DNA from 2 places in the Sphingopyxis sp. YR583 genome. Region 2 is predicted to be linked to the other one. Evidence: riboswitches for the same ligand, from Rfam matches in the RefSeq annotation. Region 2 holds a riboswitch; the other holds the start of a gene.
What was found. A riboswitch is a leader RNA that binds a small molecule or an ion and turns the genes downstream of it on or off. The one in region 2 is predicted to bind cobalamin.

Region 1 (15,916 bases), 1.2 Mb from region 2:
TTGTTCGAGGGTTATCACAACGCTCCCGACCGCACTGCCGAGGCCTTTACCGACGACGGCTGGTTTCGCACCGGCGACCTGTTCGAGATCGCCGAGGGCGGCGATTTCTATCGCTTCGTCGGGCGCTGCAAGGATCTGATCATCCGCGGCGGGGTGAATATCTCGCCCGAGGAGATCGACCAGCTGCTCGGCGGCCATCCGCTGCTGGCGGAGGCGTGCGTATTCTCGCTCCCCGATCCGACGATGGGCGAGCGTATCGGCCTCGCCTATGTGCCGCGCGGCGCCGACGATGTCGGGATCGGCGAGGTCGCCGATTATCTGCGCGGGCACGACCTCGCGGTGTTCAAATTGCCCGAACGCCTGTTCCGCTTCGACGTCTTGCCGCGCAACGTCACCAACAAGGTGATGCGCAGCGAAGTGCGCGACATGGCGCTCGCCACTCTCGAAAAGGAAGCCTGACATGGCGAAAGACGTCTTCATCCTCGGCGGCGCGCAGACCGATTTCTCGCGCAATCTCGAACGCGAGGGCGGCGGCTTGTTTGAGCTGTTCCGCGATGTCGCTGAAGCGGCCTTTGTCGCAACGGGTATCGAGCCGAAAGAAGTCGAAACTGCCCACGTCGGCAATTTCGTCGGCGAACTCTTCGCGGGACAGGGCCAGCTCGGCGGCTTCTTCGGCCATGTTCACCCCGACCTCGCGGGCATCCCCGCATCGCGCCACGAGGCCGCCTGCGCGTCGGGCAGCATCGCGATCCTCGCCGCCGCAGCCGAGATCGAGGCCGAACGCTACGGCCTCGCGCTGGTGCTCGGGATCGAGCTGATGCGCAACGTTCCCGGCCAGCGCGCCGCCGAATATCTCGGTGCCGCCGCATGGGCGGGCCGCGAGGCGCAGGAGGCGCGCTATCTCTGGCCGTATATGTTCGCGCGCGTTGCCGAGGAATATGAGGAGCGCTTCGGGCTGGATCGTGCGCATCTGCGCGGCATTTCGGCGAACAACTTCGCCAACGCCAAGAAGAACCCCTATTCGCAGACGCGCGGTTGGGCAGTCACCGACGATCATCTCGGCGAGAATGACGCGGTCAATCCGCTGATCGAAGGCAGCCTTCGCAAGTCCGACTGCGGGCAGGTCACCGACGGCGCGGCGGCGATCTTCCTCGCCTCGCGCGAAGTTGCCGAAGCCTATGCGAAGCGCCGCGGCATCCCGCTCGACTCCATCCCCCGCATCAAGGGCTGGGGCCACGCCACCGCCCCCCTGCTCTATTCGACCAAGGTCGCCGACAGCCGCGGCGGTGACTATGTTTTCCCCAGCGTGCGCAAAGCGATGATGGACGCGCTCCGCCGCGCCGACATGCCCGACATCTACGCCTGCGACGGGGTCGAGGTGCACGACTGTTTCTCGATCACCGAATATATGGCGATCGACCATTTCGGTATCACCAAACCCGGCGAAAGCTGGCGCGCGGTCGAGGACGGCACCATTGCCCTCGGCGGCAAGCTACCGGTCAATCCGTCGGGCGGGCTGATCGGGCTGGGCCATCCGGTCGGCGCGACGGGGGTGCGAATGCTGCTCGACAGTTGGCGGCAGGTCACGGGGAACGCGGGCGACTATCAGGTCGAAGGCGCGCGCAACTTTGCGACCTTCAACGTCGGCGGCAGCGCGACGACCGCCGTCAGCTTCGTCGTCGGCGTCTGACCCGTTGAACGTCTATCTTTATGACGCGGTGCGCACGCCGCGTGGCAAGGCGCGACCCGATGGCGGGCTTGCCGCACTGAGCCCGCAGGAATTGGTGCGCCAGCAGGCAGCGGCGCTGACCGCGCGCTGCGGCGATATCGCGGCAACGCCCGACGCCCTGCTGCTCGGCTGCGTCACGCAGAGTGGCGCGCAGGGCGGGCATATCGCGATGCTGGCAAAGCTGCATGCCGGCCTGCCCGACACGACCGCGGCACACAGCCTCAACAATTATTGCGCGTCGGGACTGTCGGCGATCGGTCAGGCGGTCGCGAAGGTCGCGAACGGCGAAGCGACGCACATCCTCGCGGGCGGGGTCGAGTCGATGAGCGGCGCACCCTTTCTGGGCGATCGCGCGGGTTTCTATACGAACGACGAATTGCCGCCGCGCGCCCGTTTCGTGCCGCCCGTGCTCGCGGCCGACCGTCTTGCGAATGCTGAAGACATCAGCCGTGCCGAACTAGATGCTGTGGCGCTCGCTTCGCAGCAGAAAGCGGCGGCGGCGGAAGCCGATCCCGCCCTGCAGGCCTCGCGCATCGCCACCGGACCACTGGCGGGCGAAGAATGCATCCGCCCGCAAACCACGGCGGAATCGCTCGCGGCCGCGCCACCCGCTTTTGGCGAATTGCAGGCGCAATATGCCGGCGCGCTCGAAGGCGCGACCTTCGAGCCGCTGCACAGCATCGCACACGCACCGCCGATCTGCGACGGCGCGGGGCTTGCGCTGATCGGCGGCGAAGGGCTCGGTATTGCCCCGCGCGCGCGGGTCGTCGCCTTTGCCGAGAGCGGCGGCGATCCCGCAGCCTCGCTGACCGCGGGGTTCGCCGCGATGGACAAGGTGCTGACGCGCGCCGGGCTGACACTGGACGATATGGACCGGATCGAGTTCATGGAGGCCTTTGCCGTCACCATTGCCAAGTTACACCGCGACCGCGGTGCCGATCCGGGGCGGGTCAATGTCAGCGGCGGACACCTCGCGAAAGGCCATCCGATGGGCGCGAGCGGCGCGATCCTCACCTCGACCCTGCTTGACGCGCTCGATGCGTGCGAAGGCCAATATGGCCTTGTCGTGCTGACGGGGGCGTTGGGGGTCGGCGCGGCGATGATCGTCGCGCGCCAATAGCCATTGCGAAAAAGCGCGGCTGCGCTATGGGCGGCGCGTGCGGGGCTTGTCCCGCGCATGATCGCACCGGTGCCCGAGAGGGCTTAATAGGGAACGCGGTAGGCGCGCCGGAAGGTGCATCGAAACCGAGGCTGTCCCTGCAACTGTAAGCGGCGAGCGAGATGCACCGGTCCGAAGCGTTCGGACCAGCCACTGGGGTCACCTGGGAAGGCGTGCACCGAGCCCTGACCCGCGAGCCAGGAGACCTGCCGGCGTGGGTCGCTCAATGCCAAGGCCCAGGGAAAGGCCGCGGCACGGAGGTTTCCGTCGAGCGACGACCAGGTGGCTGGAGCCGCCTCGGTACCGGGGTCGCAGGCCATGACGCCACTTGCGCCGCCGGCACCGGTCGATCGCGCATGCGTATCGACAGGCTCCGCCTTCGTTGTCGGCGTGCGGGGGCCTACCCATGTTGAAATTTGCGACCATTTCCCTGTTGGCACTGGCTACGGCGACGCCGGCCCTTGCCGAAACCGCCGGCAGCGACCGCGACGATATCGTCGTCACCGCGTCGGGGATCGAGCAATCGCGCGACGAAGTCGGTCAGGCGATCACGATCATCGACGCCGACACGATCGAGCGGCGCCAGACCACCGACATCGTCGACCTGCTCGCGACGACGCCCGGCGTCCGTTTCAATCGCACGGGCAGCGTGGGATCGGTCGCGGGAATTTCGCTGCGCGGCGCGGAGACGACGCAGACTCTGGTGCTGATCGACGGGGTCAAGGTCAACGATCCGAGCGGCATCGGCGACGGATATGATTTCGGCCACCTGCTGACCGGCAACATCAACCGCATCGAAATACTACGCGGCTCGAACTCGGTCGTGCACGGCAGCCAGGCGATCGGCGGCGTCGTCAGCCTGATGACCGCGACCCCGGCCGAAGGCTTCGCCGCGGGCGCATCGGCCGAATATGGGTATAGCGATACGCTCAACGCCAAGGCCGATGTTTCGGGTACTGCCGGCGCGATTTCCGGCGGGATCGGCGGCGCTTATTTCCGCACCGACGGAATTTCGTCGGCAGCGGTCGGCACCGAGAAGGACGGATACAAGAATTTCGCAGGCAACGCGCGGCTGAAGGTCGCGTTCAGCGATGTGCTGAGCCTCGACCTGCGCGGCTATTACATCAACGCCGACCTCGATTATGACAGCTTTTTCGGCGCCCCCGCCGACAGCGCCGACGTCGCCAAGCTCGACCAATATGTCGGTTATGCCGGATTGAACCTTGGCCTGTTCGACGGCAATTTCACCAGCCGCGCGGCGGTGACGTGGATGCGCAACGAGCGCGATTATTATTTCGTGCGCGGCACCGCACCCGATTACGGCTATTCGGGCACCAATTTGCGGTTCGAATATCAGGGCGTCGTGACGCCGGCCAGCCAAGCGAAGCTGATCTTCGGTTACGAGCATGAACGCCCCGACTATGACTTCTTCGGCTTCGGTTCGACCGACAGCCAGAAGGCCAATATAGACAGCGTCTATGCGCTCGGGATCGTCCAGCCCTTTACCGGGCTGTCGCTGTCGGGCGGGGTCCGCCACGACGATCACAACCAGTTCGGCGGTGCGGCGACGTTCGGCGCCAACGCCAATTATTCGCCGAACGCGGGCGCGACCAATTTCAGGCTGAGCTATGGCGAGGGGTTCAAAGCGCCGTCGCTGTATCAGCTCTACGACGCGTTCAGCGGCAATAGCGCGCTGCGCCCCGAACGGTCGGAAAGCTATGATGTCGGAATCGACCAGAGCCTCGCCGACGGCCGCGCGCTGATCTCGCTGACGGCGTTCCTGCGCAACACGACCCACCAGATCAACTACGACAACGCGACCTTCACCTATGGCAATATCGACCGCACGCGCGCCAAGGGGATCGAGGCGACGCTGGCGCTGAAGCCCGTCGATGCGCTGAACGTCACCGCGTCGTACAGCTATATCGACGCGCGCGACCGCTCTGGGCGCCCGGCGTTCGACGGCAAGCGCCTGCCCCGCCGCGCCGAAAATGCGATCAGCCTGTCGGCCGATTATGACTGGTCGTTCGGCCTGTCGACCGGCGCGACGCTGACGATGGTCGGCGACAGCTTCGACGATGCGGCGAATGCTGTGCCGCTCGACGGCTATGCACTCGCCGGTATCCGGGCATCCTTCCCCGTGGGCGGTCATTTCGAGATTTACGGCCGCGTCGACAATCTGTTCGACGCCGATTATGCGACCGCCTTCAATTACGGCACCTATGGCCGCGCCGCCTATGGCGGTGTGCGGGCGCGCTTCTGATGAAAGCGCGCACCGACGCCGAGCACACGGCGAAGATGAAGAAGATCCAGGCCGCGCAGAACAAGAAGGTCGCGGCGAAGACGGTCGAAAAGGGGCTGGTGATCGTCCACACCGGCCCCGGCAAGGGAAAGACCTCCGCCGCGCTCGGCATGGCGATCCGCGCGATCGGACACGACATGAAGGTCGGCGTCGTCCAGTTCGTGAAGGGCGCGATGGCGACGGGCGAGAAAGCGGTGTTCGACCGCTTTCTCGACCTGATCGAATTCAAGCCGATGGGCGAAGGCTTCACCTGGGATACGCAGGACCGCAGTCGCGATATCGCGGTGGCGCGCGATGCCTGGGAAGAGGTCAAGCGGATGATCGCCGACCCGAGCTATAAGATGGTAATCGCCGACGAGCTCAACATCGTGCTGCGCTACGACTATCTGCCGGTGGACGAGGTGCTGGAGGCGCTGGAGGCGAAGCCGCATATGACGCATGTGATCATCACCGGCCGCAACGCGCCCGAAGCGCTGATCGACGCGGCCGATCTGGTCACCGAGATGGCGCAGGTAAAACATCCGTTCCGCGAGCAGAATGTAAAGGCGCAGAAAGGGATCGAATTCTGATGCGGCGGCGTAGCCTTTTGGCTGCGGCGCTGCTCGGCGGCGCAGGGCTGCTCTGGGCAGCCTCCCCCGCCCCGCCCGCGAAGGCCCCTGCGGTCCCGCAGCGCATCGTGTCGATCAACCTTTGCGCCGACCAGCTCGTGCTCGCGCTCGCCGACCGCGAGCAGATCGCCGGGCTGACGAAGAATGCGACCGATATCGAAATGTCGGGCGAAGCCGCAAAGGCGGCGGGTATCCCGCTGCTCAGCAACTCGGCCGAACAGATATTGGCGATCGAGCCCGACCTGATCGTCGGCATGCCCGCGAGCCGCAGTGCGGCCCTCCGCGCGCTACCCGAGCAGAGCTATCCCCTGCTCGATCTCGCCACCGCGAACACGCTAGATGAGATTTATACGTCGATCCGCCAGACCGCCGTCGCCGTCGGGCATCCCGAACGCGGCGATGCGCTGATCGCGCGAATGCAGGGCGAACTGGCCGGACTGCCGAAACCGGGCAAGGGCCGGGTCGCTGCCTATTATCAGCGCCGCGGCTATATGACGGGCACAGGCACGCTGATCGACGAACTCATGACGCGCGTCGGGCTGGTCAATCTCGCCGGCAAGCTCGGCAAACCGCCGCTGTCGCAGCTCAGCATCGAGGAAATGGTCGCGGCCGAGCCCGATTTTCTGATCGTCGAGAGCGCGACCGACACGGTCACCGATCAGGGAAGCGAAATGCTGCATCATCCCGCGCTCAAGGACATTCCGCGCATCAGCGTGCCGCAGGCGTGGACCGTGTGCGGAAGCCCCGCCTACACGCAGGCGGCGCGCAGCATGGCGGCACAGATCGCGAAACTCGAAGGAAAAGGCGCATGAGCCGTTTCGCCCTGCCCCGCTGGTCGCTGATCGCTGCATTGGCGGCGCTGACGCTGGTCGCCGCGGTCGCATCCTTGCTGTTCGGCGCTGTCGATCTGTCGGTGGCGCGGCTCGTCGATGCCGCGATCGGCAACGATGACAAGGTGGCGTCGATCATCCTCTTCGATCTCCGCCTGCCTCGTACCATCCTCGCGCTGGGCGTCGGCGCGATGCTCGGGCTCGCCGGTGCGGCGTTGCAGGGTTATCTCCGCAATCCGCTTGCCGAACCGTCGGTGCTCGGCACGTCGAACGCCGCAGCGCTGGGCGGCGTGGCGGCGATCTATTTCGGGCTGGCCGAAATCCACCCAATTGTGCTGCCGTTGCTCGCAACGGGCGGCGCCTTGCTGTCGCTCGCCTTGCTCTTCATCCTGTCTGGCAGGGCGGAAAGCCCGCTGACGCTGATCCTTGCGGGGATCGCGGTGGGGACGCTGGCGGTCGCGGGGACCAGCCTCGCGCTCAACCTGTCTCCCAACCCCTTTGCTGCGATGGAAATCATGACCTGGTTGCTCGGCAGCCTCGAGAACCGGTCGTTCGATCATGTGTGGATCGCATTGCCGTGCATCGCAATCGGCGGCGCGATGCTGCTGTGGAACGGGCGCGCGCTCGACGCGCTGACGCTCGGCGAGGATGCCGCGCAGGCCCTCGGCACCGACCTTCGCCGTACCCGGCTGCGACTGCTGATCGGCACCGCGATCGGCGTCGGCGGCGCCGTCGCGGTATCGGGCGCGATCGGTTTCGTCGGGTTGATCGTGCCGCACCTGATCCGGCCGCTGACCGACCGCAGCCCTTCGGCGATCCTGCTGCCATCGGCGATCGGCGGGGCGGCGCTGCTGACGCTTGCCGACCTAGGGGTAAGGATCATCCCGACGACGAACGAGTTGAAGCTCGGCGTCGTCACGGCCTTCCTGGGCGTCCCGGTCTTCCTTGTCCATCTGATGCGGGAGCGACGGCTATGGTGACCCTCACCCTCGATCATGTCGGTGTCACGCTCGGCCGCCGCGCGGTCGTCCACGACGTCAGCGCCGCGTTCGTTCCCGGCACACTGACCGGGATCGTTGGCCCGAATGGTGCAGGCAAGTCGACGCTCGCGCGCGCGATGCTCGCGCTGGTGCCCCCGAGCGGTTCGGTACGCGTCGATGGCGTCGAGGCGGCGGCGATGCCGCGCGGCGACCTCGCGCGGCGGATCGCCTATGTGCCGCAGGGTCAGACATTGCACTGGCCGCTGACCGTCGAGCGGCTCGTCGGGCTGGGGCGCCTGCCGCACCTTGCGCCGATGTCGCGGATATTGGACGCCGATACGGCGGCAATCGAGCGCGCGATGGAGCGTGCCGATGTGATCGAGCTCCGCGACCGGATCGCGACCGAATTGTCGGGCGGCGAGCGGGCGCGCGTGCTTTTTGCCCGCGCACTGGCGGTCGAGGCCCCGGCGCTGATCGCCGACGAACCGCTCGCGAGCCTCGATCCCGGGCACCAGATCGACGTGATGGACATGCTGCGCGCCGAGGCGGATAGCGGCGGACTGGTGATCGCGGTGCTCCACGACCTGACGATGGCGGCGCGCTATTGCGACCGGCTGCTCCTGATCGACGAAGGGCGGATCGTCGCCGACGGGACGCCGTCAGAGGTACTGACGGCCGAACGGCTGCGCGCGGTCTATGGCATCGACGCGCGCGTGGAAACCAGCGGCGAATGGCCGACGATCACGACCTTCGGGCGCGCGCGATGACCGCAGTGCAGTTCGCCGAAGAGGGCTATGCGGCGGTATCGCTGTTCGACTCCGAGCGGGTCAGCGCGGCGGCGGGCGACATTGCCGAGCATATCGACCGGATGGCCGGAGCACTTTACCTGCCCTTCGAACAGAGCTGTCCCGAAGCGCCGCTGACCGAGCGGATCGACCGGATTTACGCGAGGGAGCGCAGCGTCGCCAATCTGCTGCGCGTCGCGCTGTGCACCGACGCGCATCGCGGCGAACGGCTGCAGGCGCTGGCGAACGATCCGCGGTTGATTGCAGTCGCCGAGGAGCTGAGCGGGCGGGCGCTGGCGGGCAAGATCGTCCGCGTCCGCGCCAGCATCGCCTGTTTTCCCGAGCACCGCCACGCGTGGCACAGCGACGTCGCGCGCGACGATGGCACCGGATGCGGCAAGGTCGTGGTGACCGCGTGGATCCCGCTGAGCGATGCCGGCCCTGCGAACGGCGGGCTGGAGATCGCGGCGCGGCGCCAGCCCGCCCCGCTCGCGAGCGAAGGCGACGACGGGTATGAAATTCCCGAATGGCGGCTCGCCGGATTGCCGCGCGTACAGCCAGAGTGCCCTGCGGGAACGGCCTTGTTCCTCGACCGCTTCACCCCGCACCGCACGCTGGCAGCACAGGCGACGCGCTTTGCCCTCGTCGTGTGGATGAAGGCGGCCTAGCCGGCAGGCTCGACCCGAACCGTGCGGCTGGCGCGCTTGCCGTCGGTGGAACGGCTGCGCAGATCGACTGCACCGCTGACCGCCACCGGCCCGGCATAGCGCGTCCATGCGCCGCCGTTGATCCGGTATTCGATAGTCGTGCCGGGGAACATGCTGTTCGCCTCAAGCTTGCCCTTCGCGATCTGCGCGCCCGGAGGGGCTACGCGATAGGCGACGCCCATCCGTTCGAGCTGCGGGAACTGCGCAGCGACGCGCCCGGCGAAATCCTGCCAGCCCGCCTTCAGCTTGGCGGCGTCGACGCGCTTGTCGCCCCATTCGTAGCTGGCACCCGCCTGATAGGCCGGGGTCCATGGCGCCGGGCTCCACGCACGCTCGGCGAGCGCGAGCAGACGCGGAAAGAGCATATAGTCGACCTGCGCGTCGGTGCGGATCGTCTCGCTCCATAGCTGTGCCTGCAATCCCGCAACCCGGTGTCCCGGCTGCAACACCGGCCTGTCTTCGATCGCCTTGCCCTCGGCCTGGATGTTGCGGATCGTCGCGGCGTTGGCGGGCAGATTGTCGGGCATGAAGCCGAACACCTGATAGGGGTCCACACCACGCGAGGCCCAGTTATAGCCGCCCTCTTCGGGGTTCGGCGCATAGGGCATATCGAAATAGCCGAGGTCGGGGATTGAGAGCACGGCGTCCCAGCCGCGGTTCATCTGGTCGTGCGCCTCGCGGATCGCGCCGGCGTGTAGAACGCCCCAGATATTGGTTTGCACCTTTCGGGGCATCGCGGCGGCGTCGGTGTGCCCCATGCCGTCGCTCCATCCGGCTGTTTCGAGGCCCTTTACGGCAAGGCTCCGGCTCACACGCTCGATGAAACGCGGGGTAAGCTTGCCCGCATCTCTGCCATTGTCGGCGATCATCGCCTTGCACGCCGGTGATTTCACCCACGCACCCGCGGTTTCGTCGGCGCCGAGGTGGAAGGTCTTGAGCGGCGCCCCCGCCTGTTTGTGCATGTCGGCGAGCGCGTCGACCACTGTATCGACGAAGCGATAGGTGGCGGGCAGGCAGACGTTCAGCGTGTTGTCGCTATAATTCTGGATGCTGCGATATTCGGTCGTATCGGCGGGATCGATCAGCCGGTACGCCTCGGCGTCGGCCTTTTTGCCGTCGCCGGCCAGACGCGCATAGCGTGCTTCCATCGCCCTGATCGCGGCACGCGAATGACCGGGCATGTCGATGGACGGGATCACTTCGATCTGCCGTGCCGCGGCCGCCTTCACGATCGCCACATAGTCGGCGACGCCGAGGTAACCGTTGACGCTGCTTGTCCCGTCGGGCCCTGCGCCAAGTTGCGGCAACAGACAGGTCTTCTCTGCAAGGTCATGGCAACGCTTCGACCCGATCGCCGCCAGTTCCGGCAGAGCCGGAATCTCGATCCGCCAGCCTTCGTCGTCGGCGAGGTGGAGGTGGAGTTTGTTGAGCTTGTACGCCGCCATCGCCTCAACGAGCTTCAATATCTCTTCGCGGCTGTGGAAGTTGCGGCCAAGGTCGATGTGGAGGCCGCGAAAACGATATTCAGGGGCGTCCTCGACACGCAGCGGCCTGAGCTTACCCTTGTCGAACATCGCCTGCTGCGCCAGCGAACGCAGCGCATGGCTTGCCCCTGCGACGTCATGCGCCGTGATGGCGATTCCCGATTCCTTTGCATCGAGAATATAGGCTTCGGGCTTGCCGACCGCCGAAGCGTCGACCCGGATGGTCAACGGCAGCACGCCCTTCGCCACACCCAATGCGGCGAGCGCCGGTGCGATATCGGCGTGCTCAACGCCCTGCAGCGTGACCGCCAGTCCGCGGCTCAGGTCGATGGCGACGCCCTTGCCCTGCACCGCTTTTGAAGGTTTGGGCAGGATCGCGATTCCCGTCGTTACGGACGCCTGCCGGTCGGCCTGCAAGGCAAAGGCGCGTTCGGGGGTCAGCCAGCGTGTTCTGTCGGCGCCGCCCTTCGTCGCAAGCCTTGCCTCATCGGTCATCGGGTCAACGAAGGGCAGGATTTCGAGTCCCGTTTCGGGGTCGATCGCCGGGCGCGTTGCGGCAATCGTGCGCGGCTTCAAACCGTCGGCGACCAGATAGGCATTGGGCATGCCAAAGGCCTTCGAGAAATTGGACCCCACGCCCCACAGCCTGATTTCATGCTTCGCGCCGGGGCGCAGCGCCGCGCCGGGTTTCAGCGTCAGTTGCTGGACATCGCCGTTGATCAGCCGATGCGCAAAGATGTCGCTTTCTACGCGCGGCAGGCGGTTGACGAAGCTGAAATAGAGCGCGAGCCCCTTGGTCGGGACGTCGGCCGGCAGGTTGTCGGGGATCGTCAGTGTAATCGTGGAGAGGAAACAGGCCTCGATGCCCGCCGGACATGTCGGTCCGTTGTCGATCACCCGATATCTGTAATCGAGCGTGTCAGCGAGACGATCGAGCGCAGCCTGCGACGGCGCCTCGGCGGCAGCCTGCACGGCCGATGTGGCCAGCGCGGCCATCGCGATCCCCGTCAACGCCGCGACCCGCATTCCATTCTCCCGTTTCATAATTTGTATCTAATTTGTCATGCGTCCTCACGACGGTCAACGTCTTTCGAATTTACCGATTTCTTGAGATATAACGAGGCATTTCGGGATAAATTGACGAATATCCGGCTGAGACCTTCGCTATTGGTTTTACATTAGTATTATCGCAAAGTCGCCGAACCACCCATTCTCGATGCGGGATCTCATCGCGATTGCGCAGCGCACCAAGGCCCCGGCGACCGAACCGCCAGCCATATGTTGGCACCACGGCCATGCGAATAGCTCGCAGCAGGATTGACGCGACGATACCAATGCAACACATGGGAAGGAGAAGCCGGTCCTGCCGACCGCGTCCTTCGCAATGGTGGAGCAACATCCTTGTCACTGATCGCACGCGTGGGCCCGCTTCAGAAGGATGATCCGACGCCGCTGTACCTCCAGTTGCAGAAGATCCTGCGCGACGCGATCGAAGGACAGGTAGTCAAGGCCGAAGAGGCGATCCCGACCGAACGCGACCTGGCCGAGGAATTCGACGTGTCGCGCATCACGGTGCGCAAGGCGATCGACGGGCTGGTCGCCGACGGCATCGTGACCCGGCGACGCGGCGCGGGAACCTTCGTCACCCGGCCGCGCGTCGAGAAGAGCTTTTCGAAGCTCACCTCCTTTTCCGAGGACATGGTGTCGCGCGGACGCAAGCCGCACAGCAAGTGGATCAGCAAGACCACGGGCGCAGTGACGCCGGAGGAAGCGCTGTCGCTTGGCCTCTCGCCCGGCTCGCTCGTCTATCGCTTCCACCGCATCCGCTATGCCGACGACACCTCGATGGCGCTCGAATATGCGACGATCCCCGCTTATTGCCTGCCATCGGTCGAGACGGTCGGCGCATCGCTTTACGAGGCGCTCGAAGCGGCCGGCCACCTGCCCGTCCGCGCGCTCCAGCGGCTGCGCGCGGTCGCCTTCTCTGCCGAGCAGGCCGAAATATTGGGGATCGAGAGCGGCACGCCGGGACTCTTCATCGAACGGCGCGGCTTCCTCTCCGACGGGCGCACCGCCGAATTCACCCAAAGCTATTACCGCGGCGACGCCTATGACGTCGTCGCCGAACTGAACGGCTAAACGCCGCAAGCATCGCGCAGCGCCGGACATCTATCTCCAGCGCGCCGGACAAGACCAATTCCCGGAACAGCCGAACCGCTACGGCGGACACTCTTCCGACGCGTCGGGCATCCAGAACGCAACAGAATATTGGCGCCAAAGAAGCCGGATCACGAAAATTCGCTCATCCCAAACATACATCTTGATGAGACATATATAACCTATATAGTACCAATATAGCGAGTGGCGGCGCACCGCCGACCGGGAGACAGGATATTATGACGTCGAACGCCGCATCGGACGGACGACCGACACTGATGGAGCAGGAAGCAGGCGAAGCGGCGGTCGTCGTCGCACGAATGCTGGAGGCGAATCGCGAGGCGTTCGGTGCGATCGGCCGGCGCCTTCGCACTGCCCCGCCGGCTGCCGTCGTGACCTGCGCACGCGGCTCGTCGGATCATGCTGCGACCTACGCCAAATATCTGATCGAGACGATGACGGGGACGCCGACCGCGTCCTCCGCGCTGTCGATCGCCTCGCTTTACGATGCGCCCGCGCTGGCCGGAAACCGCTTATGCTTGGCAATTTCACAGTCGGGCAAGAGCCCCGACCTGCTCGCCGCGGTCGAACAGCAGCGCGATGCCGGAGCCTTTGTCGTTGCACTGATCAACGCCGAAGACTCGCCGCTCGCACAGCTGGCCGATGTCGTGATCCTGCTCTCCGCCGGAGTCGAACGGTCGGTGGCGGCAACCAAATCCTATATCGCCTCGCTTGCCGCGATCGCGGCTCTCGTCGCGGCATGGACCGAGGACGATGCGCTCGAAAACGCGCTGACCGCGCTGCCCGGCCAGCTTGCGGAAGCTTTCGCGCTCGACTGGTCGCCCGCGATCGACGCTTTTCGGGGTACTGCGAACCTGTTCGTCCTTGGTCGCGGCTACGGGCTTGGTGCCGCGCAGGAAGCCGCGCTCAAATTCAAGGAAACCTCGGGCCTCCATGCCGAAAGCTTCAGCGCCGCCGAGGTGCGTCACGGCCCGATGGCGATTGTCGGCGATGCCTTTCATGTCCTTGCGCTGGGCGGCACCGACCGCGCCGCCGCAAGCGTTCGCAGTATCGCCGACGAGTTCCGCGGGCGCGGTGCGACCGTATTGCTCGCGGATCCGGCGGGCGGCGACCTCCCCGCGATAGCGGCACACCCGGCAATCGAGCCGATCCTGTTGATCCAGAGCTTTTACCGCATGGCGAGCGCGCTGGCGCTGGCGCGTGGCCACAACCCCGACTCGCCTCCGCATCTCAACAAGGTTACCGAGACTTTATGATCTTTCGTTTTCATAACGGCCAGGTCGTGCTGCCGGATGGTCCCACCGGCGATGCGGACATAATGATCGCCGATGGCATCGTCACGGCGGTCACGCCCGTCGGCGGCACGCCCGCCGATCGCGAGATCGATCTGGACGGCGGCTGGCTGCTTCCCGGTTTCGTCGACACACAGGTCAACGGCGGCGGCGGTGTGCTCTTCAACGACCAGGTCGATGTCGAGGCGATCGCAGCGATCGGTGCTGCGCACGCACGTTTCGGCACGACCGCTTTCCTGCCGACGTTGATAAGCGATACACCCGCGCAGATCGCGGCGGCGCTCGCCGCGGTCGATACCGCGATCGGGCAAGGCGTAGCCGGCGTTGTCGGCATCCATATCGAAGGCCCGTTTATCAACGAGGTGAAGCGCGGCATTCACGAGGCGCATCGCATCCGCCGCCTCGACACCGACACGCTGGCGACGCTGACCGCGCCGCATCGCGGGCGCGTGATGCTGACGCTCGCTCCCGAACTCTGCGACGAGGACGACATCCGCACCCTCGTTCGCCACGGCGTGATCGTGAGCGCCGGGCACAGCGACGCAACCTATGACGAGACGCAGCGCGCGATCGGCGCGGGGCTCACCGGCTTCACCCATTTGTTCAACGCGATGTCGCCGCTGCACCACCGGCATCCGGGCGCGGTCGGCGCGGCTTTCGATTCCGACGTATATTGCGGCCTCATCGTCGATGACGTCCACCTCCACCCGGCAGTCGTGCGGCTGGCGGTCCGTGCAAAAGGCAAGGAGCGTATCATGCTGATCACCGATGCGATGCCAAGCGTCGGCACGGACGTCAGCGAGTTCATGTTGCAGGGCAAGCGCATCGCGGTGAAGGACGGCGTCTGCATCTTCGAGGATGGTACGCTTGCCGGAACGCATCTCGACATGGCTTCGGCGCTGCGCAAGACGGCCCAAGTGACCGGTCTGCCGGTCCCGGACGTGTCGACGATGGCGAGCGGGACACCCGCCACCTTCCTGTCGCTGCGCGACCGCATCGGAGCGATCGCGCCCGGGCAGCGCGCCGACTGGGTATGGATGGACGCGGGACTGACCCCGCGCACGACATGGATCGGCGGGCGGACTGTTTCCGAGGCCGCCTAATCCCTGTTTGAAGGGCCAATGATAGAAGCCGCTGCGCGACAAGCGGCGAAAGTTTTGGGGAATGAACCGATGAGCCTGATCATCACCTCTCCGCTCAGAGGATGGGCGACGACGCTGGACAGCGTTCCCGACCCGGTATTCGCCCAACGCATGATGGGCGACGGTGTGGCGATCCAGCCGCTGAGCGATACCGTCGTCGCACCATTCGACGGCGAGGTTGTGACGCTTCACGATGCGGGGCACGCGATTTCGCTGCGCAGCACCGAAGGCGCCGAGGTGCTGATCCACATCGGGCTTGATACGGTGATGCTGAAGGGCGAAGGCTTCACGCCGCTGGTCGCGATCGGCGCCGCAGTGTCGCGCGGCGATCCGCTGATCCGCTTCGATCTCGACGCCGTCGCGCTCGCGGCCACCAGCCTGATCACGCCGGTCATCGTGACCAATGCCGACGCCTTTGCGATCAGCCGCCGGTCCGTCGACTGTTCGATCGGGGAATGCGAAGCGCTGATGACGCTCGTCCCGGTGGAAGCCGAGGCGCGGCGCCGGTCGGATGACGGAACGGTGGTCGAGCAGGCGGTGACACTGTCGCTACCGCACGGCATTCACGCCCGTCCCGCCGCGCGGATCGGCGAGACGGCACGCGGTTTCGAAGCCGATATCCACCTTCTCAACGGCGACAAGCGCGGCGATGCGCGGAGCACCGTGGCGCTTCTCGCGCTCGGGACGGGCTTTGGCGACGAGGTTCTCGTGCAGGCGCGC
Region 2 (15,916 bases):
CGCTGGCGCTGGCCGGCTGCGCGACCCCCTTCAAGGCCAATGTCGCGCGCTTCCAGACGCAGCTTCCCGCGCCGCAGGGCCAAAGCTTCGTCGTCGAGGCCAACGATCCTGCGCTGCAGGGCGGCATCGAATTCGGCCAATATGCGAATCTCGTCGCCGGCGAACTGACGCGTTACGGCTATCGCCCCGCGGCGAACGGCGAACGCGCCGACCTGGTTGTCCGCATGGATTATGGCGTCGACAAGGGCCGCGAACGCGTCGTGTCGAGCCCCGGCTTCGGCGACCCCTGGTACGGCGGTTATGGTAGCTTTTACGGCCGCGGCTTCTATCGCCCGGTGATCGTGACCGGCCGCGGCGGACGCCGTTATGTCTATGGCTATCGCGACCCGTTCCTGTGGGGCGGCTTCGGTCCCGGCTGGGGCGGCGGCTATAACGATGTGTCGAGCTACACCGTCTACACCAGCGGCCTGAACCTGCAGATCAACCGCGCCGCCGACGGTTCGCGCCTGTTCGAGGGCCATGCAGAGGCGCAGTCCCGCGACAATAATCTGCAAGCGCTGGTCCCGAACCTCGTCGAGGCGATGTTTACCGGCTTTCCCGGCAATTCGGGCGAACGGGTCCGCATCACGGTTGCACCACCCGAAAAGGGCTGAACGCGCCAAGGCCAAAAAAGGGCCCGCCATCCACAAGGACGGCGGGCCCTTTTTGCGTAGATGGAGATGTCGGCTTTCGACCGGAAGCGGACATCACCTCAAACCGGTCATTCCCGTCACGCCGCCTTTTTCGTCTTCGGCGCCGGGGTCTTGGGCTTGTAGCGGCAGAGGTCGTCGACCGGGCAGCGCCAGCATTCGGGGGTACGCGCCTTGCAGATATAGCGGCCGTGGAGGATCAGCCAGTGATGCGCCCCGACGCGGAAGGGGGCCGGCGTATGCTTTTCGAGCTGCTTTTCGACCGCGAGCACCGTCTTGCCCGGCGCGAGTCCGGTGCGATTGCCGACACGGAAGATATGCGTGTCGACCGCGAAGGTCTCGGCCCCGAACGCGCAGTTCATCACGACATTGGCGGTCTTGCGCCCCACTCCCGGCAGTTCGACGAGCGTATCGCGATCGGCGGGCACCTCGCCGCCGAAATCGCGCACGAGGATTTCGGAGAGGGCGATGACATTTTTCGCCTTGCCGTTAAACAGCCCGATCGTCTTGATGTGCTGTTTGAGCCCGTCTTCGCCGAGATCGAGCATCTGCTGCGGGGTCTTCACATCCTGAAACAGCCGCCGCGTCGCCTTGTTCACCCCGACGTCGGTCGCCTGCGCCGACAGCACGACCGCGACGAGCAATTGATAGGTGTTGCCGAACTCCAGCTCGGTCTCCGGGCTGGGGTTCAGCTCGGCAAGGCGCCGATAGAATTCGAAGATGTCGGCCTTTTTCATGGCCTTTACGAAAGCCCCAGCACCTGCGGCATCGTATAGCGTTCGGGTTTCTGGTTCATCAGCCAGAGCGCCGCGCGCACCGCACCCCGCGCAAAGATCATGCGGTTTTCGGCGCGATGCGACAAGGTGATCATTTCCTCAGCGCCGGCGAAGATCACATCATGGTCACCCGCGACGGTGCCGCCGCGCAGGCTCGCGAAACCGATGTTGCCGCGCCCACGCGCGCCAGTGACGCCGTCACGGCCCCGTTCGGATCGGGTGTCGAGATCGATCCCGCGCCCTTCGGCGGCGGCCTGCCCCAGAAGCAGCGCGGTGCCGCTCGGTGCATCGACCTTCTTGCCGTGGTGCATCTCCACGACCTCGATATCCCAGTCGGCATCGAGCCGGGTCGCCGCCTCGCGCACCAGATGCGCAAGCAAGGTCACGCCGAGCGACGTGTTGCCCGTCTGGAGCACCGCAATATCCTTTGCGGCATCGTCGATCAGATAATGATGGCGCTCCTCGAGCCCGGTCGTGCCGATCACGATCGGGGTCCGCGCAGCCACACACGCATCGAGCGTCGCCTCGAGCGCGGCGGGCGACGAGAAATCGACGAGCACGTCGGCATCGCTGGCGAGCTTCAGGGCATTGCCGCCCTTGTCGATACCGAGATGCTGCTGCCCCGCCTCGGCTATCGCGGCGGCAAGCGCGACGCCCATCCGCCCTTCGCTGCCGATAATCCCGATGCTCGTCATAATGCACAATCCCCATTCGCCCTGAGCTTGTCGAAGGGCCGCACTTGTTTCATCACCGCCATAAGAGGAAGGACGGTCCTTCGACAAGCTCAGGACGAACGGAGTTAATGTGTCCCCGATCCAGAATATCGTCATCCTGACCGGCGCCGGCGTGTCGGCCGAGAGCGGCATCGATACGTTTCGCGACGGCGGCGGACTGTGGGAACAGCATCGCGTGGAGGATGTCGCGACGCCCGAAGCCTTTGCCCGCGACCCCGATCTGGTGCTGCGATTCTATGATATGCGGCGCGAAGCGATCCAGACGAAGGAACCCAATGCCGCGCACAGGGCGCTCGCGCGTCTCGACGCCGAATGGCCGGGCGAGTTGCTGATCGTCACGCAGAATGTCGACGATCTGCACGAGCGCGCGGGTGCGAAGCGGTTGATCCATATGCATGGCGAGCATCTGAACGCCTGGTGCACCGGCTGCGATACGCGGGTGCCGTGGACGGGGCCACTACTCGACCGGCCAGCCTGCCCGGCGTGCGGGGTGGCGGGCCTGCTCCGCCCCGACATCGTCTGGTTCGGTGAAATGCCGTACCGGATGGAGGACATCTATCACGCGTTGAACCGCGCCGACCTGTTCGTGTCGATCGGTACATCGGGTGCGGTCTACCCCGCCGCGGGCTTCGTCCGCGAGGCGCGTGCGGCAGGTGCAATGACGCTCGAACTCAATATGGAGCCAAGCCAGGGCAGTTACTGGTTCGACGAAGCACGCCACGGGCCGGCAACCGGGCTGGTACCCGAATGGGTCGAACAGATGCTCGGCTAGCGTCGCGCGGCAAAGAAATCCCTGAGCAGCGCCGCCGCTTCGTCTTCCCCGATCCCGTCATAGATGTCGGGCCGATGGTGGATCGTCGGCTGCGCAAAGGTCCGCGGACCGTGGACGACGGCGCCGCCCTTCGGATCGTCGGCGCCATAATAGAGCCGCGCGATTCGGGCGTGCGCGATCGCCCCGGCACACATCGCACAGGGTTCGAGCGTTACATACAGGTCGCAGCCGTCGAGCCGCTCATTGCCGAGTTTCGCCGCCGCCGCGCGAATCGCGACGATTTCGGCATGCGCGGTCGGGTCGTGCGATTCGCGCGGGCAGTTGTGCCCCTCGGCGATGATCGTGCCGTCCTTGACGATCACTGCGCCGACGGGCACTTCGCCCCATTCTGCGGCGATACGGGCCAGATCGAGCGCGCGGCGCATGGGTTCAGGGAGCGGAAACAGGGCCATAAAAGCGGCCTATGCGCTTGACGAATCTCCTGCAAGCCGATAAGCGCGCGCCTTTCCCGGCTCACTCCGGTCTTGTACTCCCCGTTTTGCGGGAAGTGCGCGGACGCCGATCCGAAATTTTTTTGACGAGGACGAAGACCATGTCGCGCATCTGCGAACTGACCGGCAAGGGCCGCCAGGTTGGCCACAATGTCAGCCACGCCAACAACAAGACCAAGCGCACCTTCCTGCCCAACCTGCAGAATGTGACGCTGCTGTCGGACGCGCTCGGCAAGGGCGTGAAGCTGCGCGTGTCGACCCACGGCCTGCGCACGGTCGAGCATAACGGCGGTCTCGACAACTGGCTGCTGAAGGCCGGAGACGATCAGCTGTCGGCTGGCGCTCGCAAGGTGAAGAAGGAAGTCGCGAAGAAGCTGGCCGAAAAGGCCGCCTGAGCGACCAACTCTTTCGAATTGCAGAAGGCCGCCGGACTACCGCGCGGCCTTTTTGCTGTCCGGCGTCTTTTTGGGCGGCAGGTCGACAAGTTCGAACTGCAGCAACAGGCTGCGCTGCCAGACATTGAAATTATTGTCGGCGACAAGCCACAGCCAGGTCCGCCCCTTCTCGACCGAAATCGCCGCACCTTCGTAATTTTCGGCGAGCGGCCGGGGTACACGCCCGATCGTCCGTGACCGGACGACGGCGTCCTTCTTGATGTCAGCTGGATCGACGATGGCGATGATCGTCGTGAAGACCGGGTCGAAGCCGAGTCGCCGATGCACGAGCAGGATCCGCCCGTCGGGGAGCGCTGCCGCGTCGCTGATCAGTCCGCGCCCACCCGAATCGTAAAAGAAGCGGACCGGCGCCGGACCGGGCGCCGCCGGATCGCCGGTGTAGATCAGCGCCTCGCGCCCGCGCGGGTCATCATCGGCATCCTCCGAAAAAACGACCGTCCGCCCATCGGCGAGGCGCGCCATCGCTTCCGGACCGCGATTGGTTGGCCAGCGCGGCTCCGGCAGCTTGCGGCGCGCCTCGATCTTCGAAAGATCGGCATCGAGTCGCCAGATCTGGTTTACCCCTTCAAGTGCGAGCCAGACCTTTCCGCTTGCCGCGTCGACGAACATCGCCTCGGTATCTGCCATCGATTTGCGTGCCGGGCGGCCATCGACCGTCGGCAGCGCACGAATCCGGACCGACGACACGGCGCCGCGCGAATCGAGCGACAGGCGTGTCGAATAGCCATTGTCGCCGACCAGCAGAAACTGCCCCTGCCCGATATGCGCCAGCGCGGAAAAGCCGCCGAAACGGCTATGCGGACTGACAAGACGCCAACCGCGCACGAATCGCATCGCACCACGCGAGGCGGGCGGAAAAGCCAGCGGGTGCGCCGACGCCTCTTGCGTCAGGTCGGTCTCGGGAAAGCGCATGACAGTCCCCGGCACGGGGCCGACGGCAAGGAAGATCAAGGCAGCGGGAAGCAAACGGCGCATTGCCGCGCGGGGTTAGGACGGCGGCCTGCGAAAGAAAAGCGTTTCGCCGCAGAAAGCTGAACGCCAGCCAACAGCCGCGTTCAGGCTTCGCTCAATGCGAATCGGGCAAAACATGATCATCGACAAAGCCCAGACGGGCCCACGACGACGAAGGAGAACGACAATGAAAAAGATGGTGACCCTCTCGATCGCCGCCCTGATGTCCACCGCGACGCTGGGCATGGCGGCTCCCGCCGCAGCGCAGAACGGTTATTACGACCGCGACGGCTATTCGAGCTATTACAGCGGCTATGACCGCGACGACCGTCGCTATGACCGTCGCGACTATCGCCGGGACAACCGCCGCGATTACCGCAACGACCGTCGCTATTACCGCGGTGACCGCCGCAATTATCGCCAGTGCGACAATGGCACCGGCGGCACCGTGATCGGTGCGATCGCAGGCGGCCTTGCCGGTCATGAAATCGCCGGTCGCGGCGACCGCACGGTCGGCACGATCATCGGCGGCGCCGTCGGCGCCCTCGCCGGCCGCGCGATCGACAAGGGGAATGACGGCTGCCGTTAAGAGGCAGTCCCGACCCCAATAATTTCCTCTTCCCTTGCACCCCGTCCGGCCCACGCCGGGCGGGGTTTTCTTTGCGCGATCGACAGCGCGGGAGCGGAAGCTTGCCATTGGAGCGGCGTAAGCCTAATCTCGCCACCAAGTGCACGTTCGCGGTTTTGCGGACGCGTGAGCAGAACAGGTTATACTAGCCATGCGGCAAATGGCAGCGCCATCAGGGCGACCGCCGCGGCCGGGTTCAAGAACGGGGCCGGCGGCGAAGGGACGAAACAAGGCAGGTGGCGATGCACGCCCGATGCCGATCACGCGGCCGCGCAGCTATGCCGCCATCGACCTTGGCACCAACAATTGCCGACTGCTGATCGCGCGCCCACAAAATGGCGAGCTCGTCGTCATCGACGCTTTTTCGCGTATTGTCCGGCTGGGCGAGGGACTCCACGGCAGCGGGAAAATCAGCGAAGCCGCAATGGATCGCACCGTCGCGGCGCTGTCGATCTGTGCCGACAAGCTCCGCCGCCGCCATGTCACGCTGTCGCGCGCGGTCGCGACCGAGGCTTGCCGCCGTGCAAGCAATGGCGAAGAGCTCGCCGAGCGCGTCCGCCGCGAGACGGGCATCGTCCTCGATATCATCTCGGCTGCCGAAGAAGCGCGACTCGCAGTCCTCGGTTGCCACAATTTGATGGAGCCCGGCGAAGGACCGGCGCTGATCTTCGACATCGGCGGCGGCTCGACCGAGCTGATGCACGTCGACGTGTCGGACCATGACGTCAAGATACACGACTGGATCAGCGTGCCGTGGGGCGTCGTCTCGCTGACCGAACATGCTCCGCTGCCCGAAGACAGCCTTGCCGGTCGGCAAGCCGCCTATGCGCATATGCGCGAAGTGACCCGCACCGCTTTTTCCGCCTTCGCCGATCGCGCCGAACGTTTTGCGGGGCAGCCGCTGCGCCTGCTCGGCACCAGCGGCACCGTCACGACGCTCGCCAGCGTCTTCCTCGACCTGCCGCGATACGACCGGCGTGCGGTCGACGGACTGGTCGTCCCGACGGATGCGATGCGCGATATCAGCCGCCGCCTCGCCGACGCGAGCATCGCCGACCGCGCCGAAATTGCATGTATCGGCCGCGAGCGCGCCGATCTGGTCGTCGCTGGCTGCGCGATCCTGGAGAGCATTATCGACCTGTGGCCCGCGGTCCGCGTCGGCGTTGCCGATCGCGGTATCCGCGAAGGGATCTTGCGCTGCCTTGCGATGCAGGGCCGCGATATACCCGTCACCCGCCGCGAGTATCGCAAATGAGCGGCGCGGGCGGAAAGGGCGGCAGCGGCAGAGGCGGGCTGCACGTGCGCGTCAAGACCGCACGCAAGCGCAGCGTCTCGTCGACGCGCTGGCTGCAACGCCAGCTCAACGATCCCTATGTTCGCCGCGCGCAGGCCGAGGGATATCGCTCGCGCGCCGCATATAAGCTGATCGAACTCGACGAAAAATTCGGATTCCTCAAGAAATCGCGCGCGGTCGTCGATCTCGGCATCACACCGGGCGGCTGGTCGCAGGTCGTGCGCAAGGCGAACCCCCGCGCGCGCGTCGCGGGGATCGACCTTCTCCATTGCGAACCGATCGAGGGCGTCGAAATCCTCGAGATGGATTTCATGGACGATGCCGCGCCCGACGCGCTGATCGAAGCGCTGGGCAGCGCGCCCGATCTCGTCATTTCGGACATGGCCGCGAATACCGTAGGCCATCCCCAGACCGATCACCTACGCACCATCGGCCTCGCCGAGACCGCAGCCGATTTCGCGGTGCAGAATCTGCTGCCCGGCGGCGCGTTCGTCGCGAAAGTCTTTGCCGGCGGCGCCGACCGCGAGTTGCTGACGATCTTGAAGCAGAATTTCACGACGGTGAAGCACGCCAAACCGCCGGCCAGCCGCAAGGGGTCGCCGGAACTTTATGTCATCGCGCAGGGCTTCAAGGGCCGGAGCCGCAACGCGGGCGCAGAATAATCGGACGATGAACCGAACCGGGGGAGAATTTTCGATGGGCAAATCGGCACGGTCGGTCGCGGCTGTGACACTCGCAGCGCTGATGCTGGCATCGTGCGGTGGCGGGGGTGAAGGCAGCTTGGGCAGCGGCGGACCCGTCACGGTCACCCCGACGCCGACCCCGACCCCCACGCCAACCCCTACCTGCGCCCTCGCGTCGCGTCAGGCCTTTGCCAAGGCCGTGATCGACGAATGGTATCTGTTCCCGAGCGACGTCGCGAGCGTCAGCGCCGCGAGCCACGGCAATGTCCAGTCCTACATCGACGCGCTCGTCGCACCCGCACGCGCACTGAACAAGGACCGCTTCTTCACCTACATCACCTCGATCGTCGAAGAGAACGCCTTCTACGCCAGCGGATCAAGCGCGGGCTTTGGCGCTCGTCTGGCCTATGATGCGGTGAACCAGCGCATCCTTATCGCCGAAGCCTATGAAGGCGCTCCGGCCTTTGCCGCCGGGATCGACCGCGGGACGGCAATTGTCGCGATCGGGACGAACAGCGGCAATTTGCGCACCGTTGCCAGCATCGTGAACGCCGAAGGCACGGCGGGGCTGACCAATGCGCTCGGCCCCAACGATCCGGGGGTCAGCCGGGTGCTACGCATCACCGACGCCAGCGGCACGCGCGACGTCACGGTGGCGAAAGCCGACTATTCGCTCGACCCGGTTTCGGATCGCTATGGCGCCAAGATCATTGCGGAGGGAGGCCGCAGCTACGGCTATATCAACCTGCGCACCTTCATCTCGTCGGCCGACGACCAGCTGAAGGCGGCCTTTGCCGATTTTCGCGCGCGCGGCGTCACCGATATCATCGTCGATTTCCGCTATAATGGCGGCGGGCTCGTTTCGACCGCCAATCTGATGGGCGATCTGATGGGCGCCGGGCGCGCCGGGCAGATTTTCTCGCAGACGCAGTTCCGCGCCAGCAAATCGGCCGAGAATGACGAGCATCGCTTCAATCCGTTGAGCCAATCGATCGCACCGACACGGATAGCCTTCATCGGGACAGGGTCGACCGCGTCGGCGAGCGAGCTTGTGATCAATTCGATGCTGCCCTGGCTCGGTACCGATATGACACTCGTCGGCAGCAACACCTATGGCAAGCCCGTCGGCCAGATCGCCCTCGACAAGGCCGAGTGCGACGACCGCATGCGTGTTGTCGCCTTTGCAACGGCCAATGCGAATGGACAGCGCGATTATTATGACGGGCTCGCGCCCAAGATAGGCAATAGCTGCGCGGCGAACGACGATCTCAGCGTGCCGCTCGGCGATCCGCGCGAAGCATCGATCCGCGCCGCGATCAACTTCCTGTCGGGCACAGCCTGCACGGCGCGGATCGCCGACGCGAGCGCGGGCGCGGCGGCGATGCGTCGCAGCGCGCCGATCGTGGCCGAACGCGCGATGTTGACCCCCGACCGCCCGAGCGCAGCGCAGCGCGAACTGCCGGGCCTCTTCTGATCGCTGCTGCATCGCAGCAATTGACCGCAGCCGGGAAATGCGGCTAACGGCCACGGCAAGCGACAGGTTCCCCGGCGACGGGGACTAAGAGGGAACGGGAAAACCCCGGCTGCCCCTGCAACTGTACGCGGCGAGCCATCGGCCACACGCCATTGGGACTTCGGTCCCGAGAAGGCGGCCGACCGGCGCTGACCCGCAAGCCAGGAGACCTGCCCGTCGCCGTCGTCTTTCGCGCGGACAGGGTGTGCCGGGCGGACGGGGGTGAACCCGCATGACGACAAAGCTGGCTGCGCGTGAGCGCGGGCGATGTCGTGCGTCCCCAAAGGGCGACCGCATCGACCGCGCGCATGGGCGGCCTTGTCGATGGGGTACCCAATGTTGAAATTTGCTTTCCGAAGTTCGATCTGCCTTGCCGCCTTCGCGGCCTCCTCCGCCGCGTCGGCCGAAGACGCGTCCACCGCGCATGCCGCCGACGGCGACAGCATCATCGTCACCGCGACACGCGCACCGCTGACGCTCGACGAGATACCCTCGTCGGTCGCGGTGCTCGATAAGGCGGCGATCGACCGCGCGCAGGATATCGGCGTCACCGAATTGCTGCTCCGCACACCGGGGATCAGCATCTCGCGCAACGGTGGTTACGGCACCTCGACCTCACTCCGCATCCGCGGCGCCGAATCCGACCATAGCGTCGTCGTTATCGACGGGGTGAAGCTCAACGATCCGTCGTCGACCGGCGGCGGCTTCAACTTCACCAACCTGCTCGCCGGCGATATTTCACGGATCGAGGTACTGCGCGGGCCGCAGTCGATCCTGTGGGGCAGCCAGGCGATCGGCGGCGTCGTGAATGTCGTCACCGCATCGCCCGAAAAGACCCTTGAGGGCAGCTTCGACCTTGAGGCCGGATCGCGTCAGACCGTGAGCGCGCGCGCTGCGGTCGGCGGACGCACCGGCCCCTTGAACTGGCGCATCGGCGGCCAGCGCTTCACCACCGACGGCATCTCATCACACGCCAAGGCGTTCGGCGGGGTTGAGCGCGACGGCTATCGCAACACCAATCTTTCGGGCCGCGCCGAACTGGCGCTCGCCGAGAATCTCAGCGCCGAGGTCCGTGGCTATTATTCGAGCGGCCGCGTCGAATTCGACGGCTTTAATGTCGACAGCAACGATTATGGGTTGAACAAGGAGTTCGTCGGCTATGCGGGGCTAAATGTCGACCTCGTCGACGGGCGCTTCCGCAACCGCGTCGCTTATGCCTATACCGACACCAACCGCGACAATTTCAACCCCGACCGCGCGCGCCCGCAAAGCTTCGAAGCCGACGGAAAGAACAAGCGCTGGGAATATCAGGGCAGCTTCGACGTCACCAATCGCATCACCGCGATCTTCGGGGTCGAGAATGAACGATCGGATTTCCGCAGCCGATCGCCGTCCGCATCGCTCGCCACGCCGCTCCCGGCATTTGCGCGCGGCAAGGCCGAACTGACCAGCGTTTACGGCCAGCTCAGCGTCGAGCCGCTGGACGGGCTGACGCTCAACGGCGGCGTGCGCTATGACGATCATGATGGTTATGGCGGGCAAACGCTGTTCGCCGCGGGCGGCGTGTGGCGCCTGTCGACCGGCACCGTGCTCCGCGCGAGCTATGGCGAAGGTTTCAAGGCGCCGTCGCTCTATCAGCAGTATAGCGAATATGGGAACCTCGCGCTGAATCCCGAGGAAGCGCATGGCTGGGAAGCCGGCATCGAACAGCAATTGTTCGACCGCAAGCTGGTGTTCGGCGCGGCCTGGTTCGAGCGCACGACGACGAACCAGATCATCTACAACAGCTGTTCGTCGACCACCACGAACCCGATGTGCTTTGTACCGGGCGACCCGACGACGCGGCGCTTCGGCTATTATTCGAACGTCGCGCGGAGCGAAGCCCACGGCGTCGAAGCCACCGCAGCGCTTTCCCTCGGCGGATTGAAGCTCGACGGAAATTATAGCTGGATCGTCGCCGAGGATCGGTCCGAAGGCACCGCCAATTTCGGCAAATGGCTGCCGCGCCGCCCGCGCAATACCGCCAATGCGTCGGCCAGCTATGCCTTCGGCTTCGGGCTCGAACTGGGTACCGCGGTGCGCTGGTCGGGCAAAAGCTATGACAATGCGAGCAATGCGCAGCGGCTCGACGATTATACCCTCGTCGACCTGCGCGCCGAATATGCGCTGTCGGATGCGGTGAAGCTGTTCGCGCGCGCCGAAAATATCTTCGATGAGCAATATATGACCGCCTTCCGCTATGGCTCGCTCGGCCGCAGCGTCTACGCCGGCATAAGGGGCCGCTTCTGATGGTCGCGCTCCGGACAAGCAGCGCATCGGCGCTGTGGGTGGGATTGCTCACCGCGGCGAGCAGCGTGACGACGCTCGCGCTCGGCTGTGCGACGCCCTTCCCTTCGCTCGCGGCGCTCGCGGCGGTGCATATGCGCCGCCGCGACGGCATCGCATTGATGGTGCTCGCATGGGCCGTCAGCCAGTTCGTCGGCTTCTTCCTGCTCGGCTATCCGCGCGACGGAAGCACACTGGCGTGGGGCGTCGGACTGGGCACAGCAGCCGTCGGATCCGCGCTCGCCAGCTATATGGCGCTGGGGGCGCTCCGCTACCGTGCGGTCGCGGCGCAGCTCGGCCTCGCTTATGCTGCGGGGTTCACCGCGTTCAAGGCTATCATCCTCTGCTGGGCGCTCGTCCTCGGCGGTTTGCACACCGCGATGGCGCCCGACCTGCTCGCCGAGCAGTTTGTGCGCAACGCGGCGATCCTGATCGGGCTTTATGCGCTCTATCGCGGGCTCGTCGCGATCGGCCTTCCGGTGCCTCCGAAAGCTGCGGAGGCCTGATGCTGACGCGCGTCGACCCGGGGCCCGCGGTGGTGGTATGCAACACATGCCGCCACAGCCGCGAGGCACAGGTCGACGCCGCTGGCGTGCGCGGCGGCGCGCGGCTCGTCGAGGCGATGCGGCGACTGAAGGAAGAGGGGCCGCGCTACGCCGGGATCGCGGTGCAGGAAATGGCGTGCCTCTTCGCTTGTCAGGATCATTGCACCGTCCACCTGCGCGCGCCGGACAAAGTGGGTTATGTACTCGGCCGCTTTCAGGGTGACGAGGAATCGGCGCGTGCGATCCTCGACTATGCGGTCCATTATGCCGCAAGCGAGCACGGCCGTGTCGCCTATTCGCTGTGGCCCGATGGCGTCAAAGGCCATTTCGTCACCCGCACTCCGCCCCCAGGATTTGTCGCCGAATGACCAGCTTTCCTTCCGTTCAGGTGTTTGAAGCCGCGCTCGCCGAGCTGCGCGAGCCCGACGCCGATGCCAAAGCCGACGCGCGGATCCGGCAGGGCGAACTGACCAAACCCGCCGGATCGCTCGGGCGGCTCGAGGATATGGCGATCTTTTTCGCAGGCTGGCAGGGCAAGGCGCGACCAGGGATTGGCCGCGCCCGCGCTGCTATCTTTGCGGGCAACCATGGCGTCACCGTCCATGGCGTCAGCGCCTTCCCGCCCAGCGTGACGGCACAGATGGTCGCAAATTTCGCAAGCGGCGGCGCCGCGATCAATGCCCTGTCCGACGCGGCAGGGCTTGAACTCACCGTCGTCGCGCTCGACCTCGACCGGCCAACCGCCGATTTCACCGCCGCCCCCGCGATGAGCACGCCCGAATGCCTCGACGCGCTCAACCAAGGCGCGGCCGTGGTCGACACCGACCTCGACCTCCTCATCCTCGGCGAAATGGGCATCGGCAATTCGACCGCCGCCGCTGCGCTGTGCGCGCGCAGCTTCGCCGGCGGCGTCGCGGGATGGGTCGGTCCCGGTACCGGTGTCGACGGCCACGGCGTCGCACGCAAGGCCGAGGTGATCGAACGCGCGCTCGCTTTTCATGCGGACGCGCCGCGTTCGGCGTTCGAGACGTTACGACGGGTCGGTGGGCGCGAGATCGTCGCGATCGCCGGCGCAATATTGCGCGCGCGCCAACTCGGCGTGCCGGTGCTGCTCGACGGTTTTATCTGCACCTCGGCGATCGCGCCGCTTGCGTCGGACAATCCCGCCATCGTCGGCCATTGCATCGCGGGCCATTGTTCGGCCGAACCGGGACACAAACGCCTGCTCGCATTGCTGGGGCTCGACCCACTCCTGTCGCTCGACATGCGGCTGGGCGAGGGCAGCGGCGCCGCGGTCGCGGCAAACATCGTCCGCAGCGCGCTCGCGGCGCATGATGGAATGGCGACCTTTGCCGAGGCGGCGGTTTCGGCATCGCTGTGACCGGCTTCGCGCTCCATCTGCTGCGCCACGGCGCGCCCGAAACACCGGGACTGCTGATGGGACGCACCGATGGCGTGCCGACAAGCGAGGGGATTGCCGCATGCGCCGCGCAAGCGAAAGGCCTTGGCATCGAGCGCCTGATCGCATCCGACCTTTGCCGCAGCCGCGCAGCGGGCGAAGCAATCAGTGAGGCGTCGGGCATATCGCTCGTCGTCGATCCGCGCTGGCGCGAACTCGACTTCGGCGAATGGGACGGCAAGGCAAGCAGCGCCATCGCCGCCGATGCGCTCAATCGCTTCTATGACGACCCCGACGCCAGCCCGCCGCCTGGCGGCGAACGCTGGCCGGCACTGGTGGCGCGTGTCTCGACCGCTATCGCCGACCTGCCCCCCGTCGCGACATTGATCGTCACCCATGGCGGCGCCATGCGCGCCGCGCTTCACACGCTGTGCGGTTTCGACCAGCGCCAGCTGTGGGCATTCGACCTTCCCTATGCTTCGCGCCTCTCCCTCCGTATCTGGCGGGGCGAACATCCAGGCGCGCAGATCGCGGGACTGTATCCATGAAGGGCCTGATCGTCGCGATCCAGTTTCTGACGAGGCTGCCGACGCCGCGCATCGCCGTGTCGAGTGACGAATTCGCGGCGTCGATGCGCTGGTTTCCCGCGGTCGGGCTGATCGTCGGCGCATTCGTTGCCGGCGCCGGTTGGGCGGGTGGACAGATCGACCCGTGGACGGGCGCCCTGTCCGCCCTCCTTATCTGGGTCGCGGTCACCGGCGCGCTGCACCTCGACGGGCTCGGCGATATCGCCGACGCAAGCGGCGCGGCGCACAAGGACCGCGAACGGTTGATCGCCGTGCTTGGCGATCCGCATGTCGGCAGTTTCGCGGTGGTCGCCATCGCACTGCAACTGATCGCCAAGCTGGTGCTCCTTCATGCCCTGCTCGACCGCCACGCTTTCGCCGCGATCGCGCTGATTCCTTTCGCCGCGCGGGTCGGCCCGCTCGTCTGGTCGCGCGCGCTGCCCGACCTGCACGCGGGGCTCGGGTCGCGCTTCCGCAATGCGGTGCGCCCGGTCGATTTCCTGATATGGAGTTTGGCCTTCATCGCTGCCGTGTGGATATCGCCCTCGCTATTGATCGCACCGCTGGCCTTCGTCCTCTGGGGCTGGTGGCTGCTGCGCAGGATCGGCGGCATTTCGGGCGATGGGCATGGCGCGGGGATCGAGATCGGCGAAAGCCTCCTCCTCGCCGCCGCGCTGCTGCTGGCGCACGCCACATGACCGGTGCATGGACCTGGCACGGCGGCGGCCTCGAAGCCGCCAAACGCCGCTTCGGCGGCGACGACTGGATCGACCTGTCGACCGGCATCAACCCGCACGCTTGGCCCACGGGCGCGATGGCGTTCGACTGGCAGCGCTTGCCCGACACGAACGCGCTGGCACGGCTCGAGGTCGTCGCGGCGAGCTATTTCGGCTTGGCCGCACAGCATGTCTGCGCGGTCCCGGGCACCGAAATCGGGCTGCGCCTGGTCGGGTCGCTGATCGGTGGCCCCGCGCAGCACATCGCCCCCAGTTATCGCACCCATGGCGATATGATCCACGACACTTCGGCCATTGAAGCCTCGGCTGCGCAAAATTCGACCGGTAACCTGATCCTCGCCAACCCCAATAACCCAGACGGGCGCACCGTGGGCGCCGAACGGGTTCGGACGTTGCTCGACGGCCGGGATGGCTGGCTCCTCGTCGACGAAGCCTTCGCCGACGTCGACCCGGCGCATAGCGTCGCACCTTCGATCGACGACGCACGGCGACTGATCGTCTTTCGTTCGTTCGGAAAATTCTTCGGCCTTGCCGGCCTCCGGCTCGGCTTCGTGCTCGCACCGCAAGCCATTGTCGCGGCGCTGCGCGAACGGCTCGGCGCATGGCCGCTGTCGGCGGCGGCAATCGCGATCGGCACCGCGGCCTATGCCGATGCCGACTGGATCGCGGCCACGCGGCAGCGCCTGCCCGAGGAAGCGGCAGCACTTGACGCGGTGCTGGTACGGAGCGGATTCCAGCCCATCGGCGCCTGCCCGCTCTTTCGCCTGATCGAGACGGGCGACGCGCACGCACTGTTCGAACGGCTCGCGGCGCGCGCAATCCTGGCCCGCCCCTTCGCAGACCAACCGCACTGGCTGCGCATCGGTCTCCCCGCCGACGCCAACGCGCTCGCCCGGCTCGAAGCGGCGCTGACCGATGGCTGAGCCGGTCGCGCTAACCGCGCTTGCGCTCGACGCCGCGTTCGGCTGGCCGCGCGCGCTCTATCGCTGCATCGGCCACCCGGTCGGGCTGTTCGCGCATATCATCGATGGATGTGAGGCGCACTGGAACCGCCCCGAAAGCAGCTTTACGAGGCGGCGGATGCTCGGCGCGCTGACGCTGGCCCTGCTGCTGCTGGTCACCGCCGGCATCGGCTGGACGGCACAGCAAGGACTGCTTCGCATCTTTGGCGGCTGGGGCTGGATCGGCGTCGCGATCCTCACCTGGCCCGCACTCGCGCAGCGCAGCCTGTTCGACCATGTCCGCGCGGTCGGCGAGCGGATCGACGCGGGCGACCTTGCCGGCGCGCGCGATGCCGTCGGCATGATCGTCGGCCGCGACACCGCAGCGCTCGACGAAAGCGGCATTGCCCGCGCCGC

Region 1: it holds a riboswitch for cobalamin, as region 2 does, so the genes downstream of both, BLW56_RS00825 (TonB-dependent receptor plug domain-containing protein) here and BLW56_RS06190 (TonB-dependent receptor plug domain-containing protein) in region 2, are expected to answer to the same signal.

What each region holds. Positions count from the first base shown of each region.
Region 1 is NZ_FNWK01000001.1:171,287-187,202, forward strand. Features, by position in the region: gene BLW56_RS00810 (class I adenylate-forming enzyme family protein) at 1-459, shown strand, start outside; gene BLW56_RS00815 (acetyl-CoA acetyltransferase) at 461-1,690, shown strand; gene BLW56_RS00820 (acetyl-CoA C-acyltransferase) at 1,695-2,849, shown strand; cobalamin riboswitch at 2,900-3,117, shown strand; gene BLW56_RS00825 (TonB-dependent receptor plug domain-containing protein) at 3,295-5,151, shown strand; gene cobO (cob(I)yrinic acid a,c-diamide adenosyltransferase) at 5,151-5,759, shown strand; gene BLW56_RS00835 (ABC transporter substrate-binding protein) at 5,759-6,610, shown strand; gene BLW56_RS00840 (FecCD family ABC transporter permease) at 6,607-7,608, shown strand; gene BLW56_RS00845 (ABC transporter ATP-binding protein) at 7,602-8,375, shown strand; gene BLW56_RS00850 (hypothetical protein) at 8,339-9,061, shown strand; gene BLW56_RS00855 (family 20 glycosylhydrolase) at 9,058-11,628, opposite strand; gene BLW56_RS00860 (GntR family transcriptional regulator) at 11,986-12,723, shown strand; gene BLW56_RS00865 (SIS domain-containing protein) at 12,981-14,018, shown strand; gene nagA (N-acetylglucosamine-6-phosphate deacetylase) at 14,015-15,157, shown strand; gene ptsP (phosphoenolpyruvate--protein phosphotransferase) at 15,227-15,916, shown strand, end outside.
Region 2 is NZ_FNWK01000001.1:1,322,555-1,338,470, forward strand. Features, by position in the region: gene BLW56_RS06135 (DUF4136 domain-containing protein) at 1-653, shown strand, start outside; gene nth (endonuclease III) at 770-1,426, opposite strand; gene dapB (4-hydroxy-tetrahydrodipicolinate reductase) at 1,432-2,160, opposite strand; gene BLW56_RS06150 (NAD-dependent deacylase) at 2,270-2,971, shown strand; gene tadA (tRNA adenosine(34) deaminase TadA) at 2,968-3,423, opposite strand; gene rpmB (50S ribosomal protein L28) at 3,564-3,857, shown strand; gene BLW56_RS06165 (esterase-like activity of phytase family protein) at 3,894-4,892, opposite strand; gene BLW56_RS06170 (glycine zipper 2TM domain-containing protein) at 5,056-5,457, shown strand; gene BLW56_RS06175 (Ppx/GppA phosphatase family protein) at 5,648-6,751, shown strand; gene BLW56_RS06180 (RlmE family RNA methyltransferase) at 6,748-7,452, shown strand; gene BLW56_RS06185 (S41 family peptidase) at 7,487-8,947, shown strand; cobalamin riboswitch at 8,995-9,179, shown strand; gene BLW56_RS06190 (TonB-dependent receptor plug domain-containing protein) at 9,323-11,275, shown strand; gene BLW56_RS06195 (hypothetical protein) at 11,275-11,817, shown strand; gene BLW56_RS06200 (DUF1636 domain-containing protein) at 11,817-12,224, shown strand; gene cobT (nicotinate-nucleotide--dimethylbenzimidazole phosphoribosyltransferase) at 12,221-13,237, shown strand; gene BLW56_RS06210 (histidine phosphatase family protein) at 13,234-13,803, shown strand; gene BLW56_RS06215 (adenosylcobinamide-GDP ribazoletransferase) at 13,800-14,519, shown strand; gene BLW56_RS06220 (aminotransferase class I/II-fold pyridoxal phosphate-dependent enzyme) at 14,516-15,481, shown strand; gene cbiB (adenosylcobinamide-phosphate synthase CbiB) at 15,474-15,916, shown strand, end outside.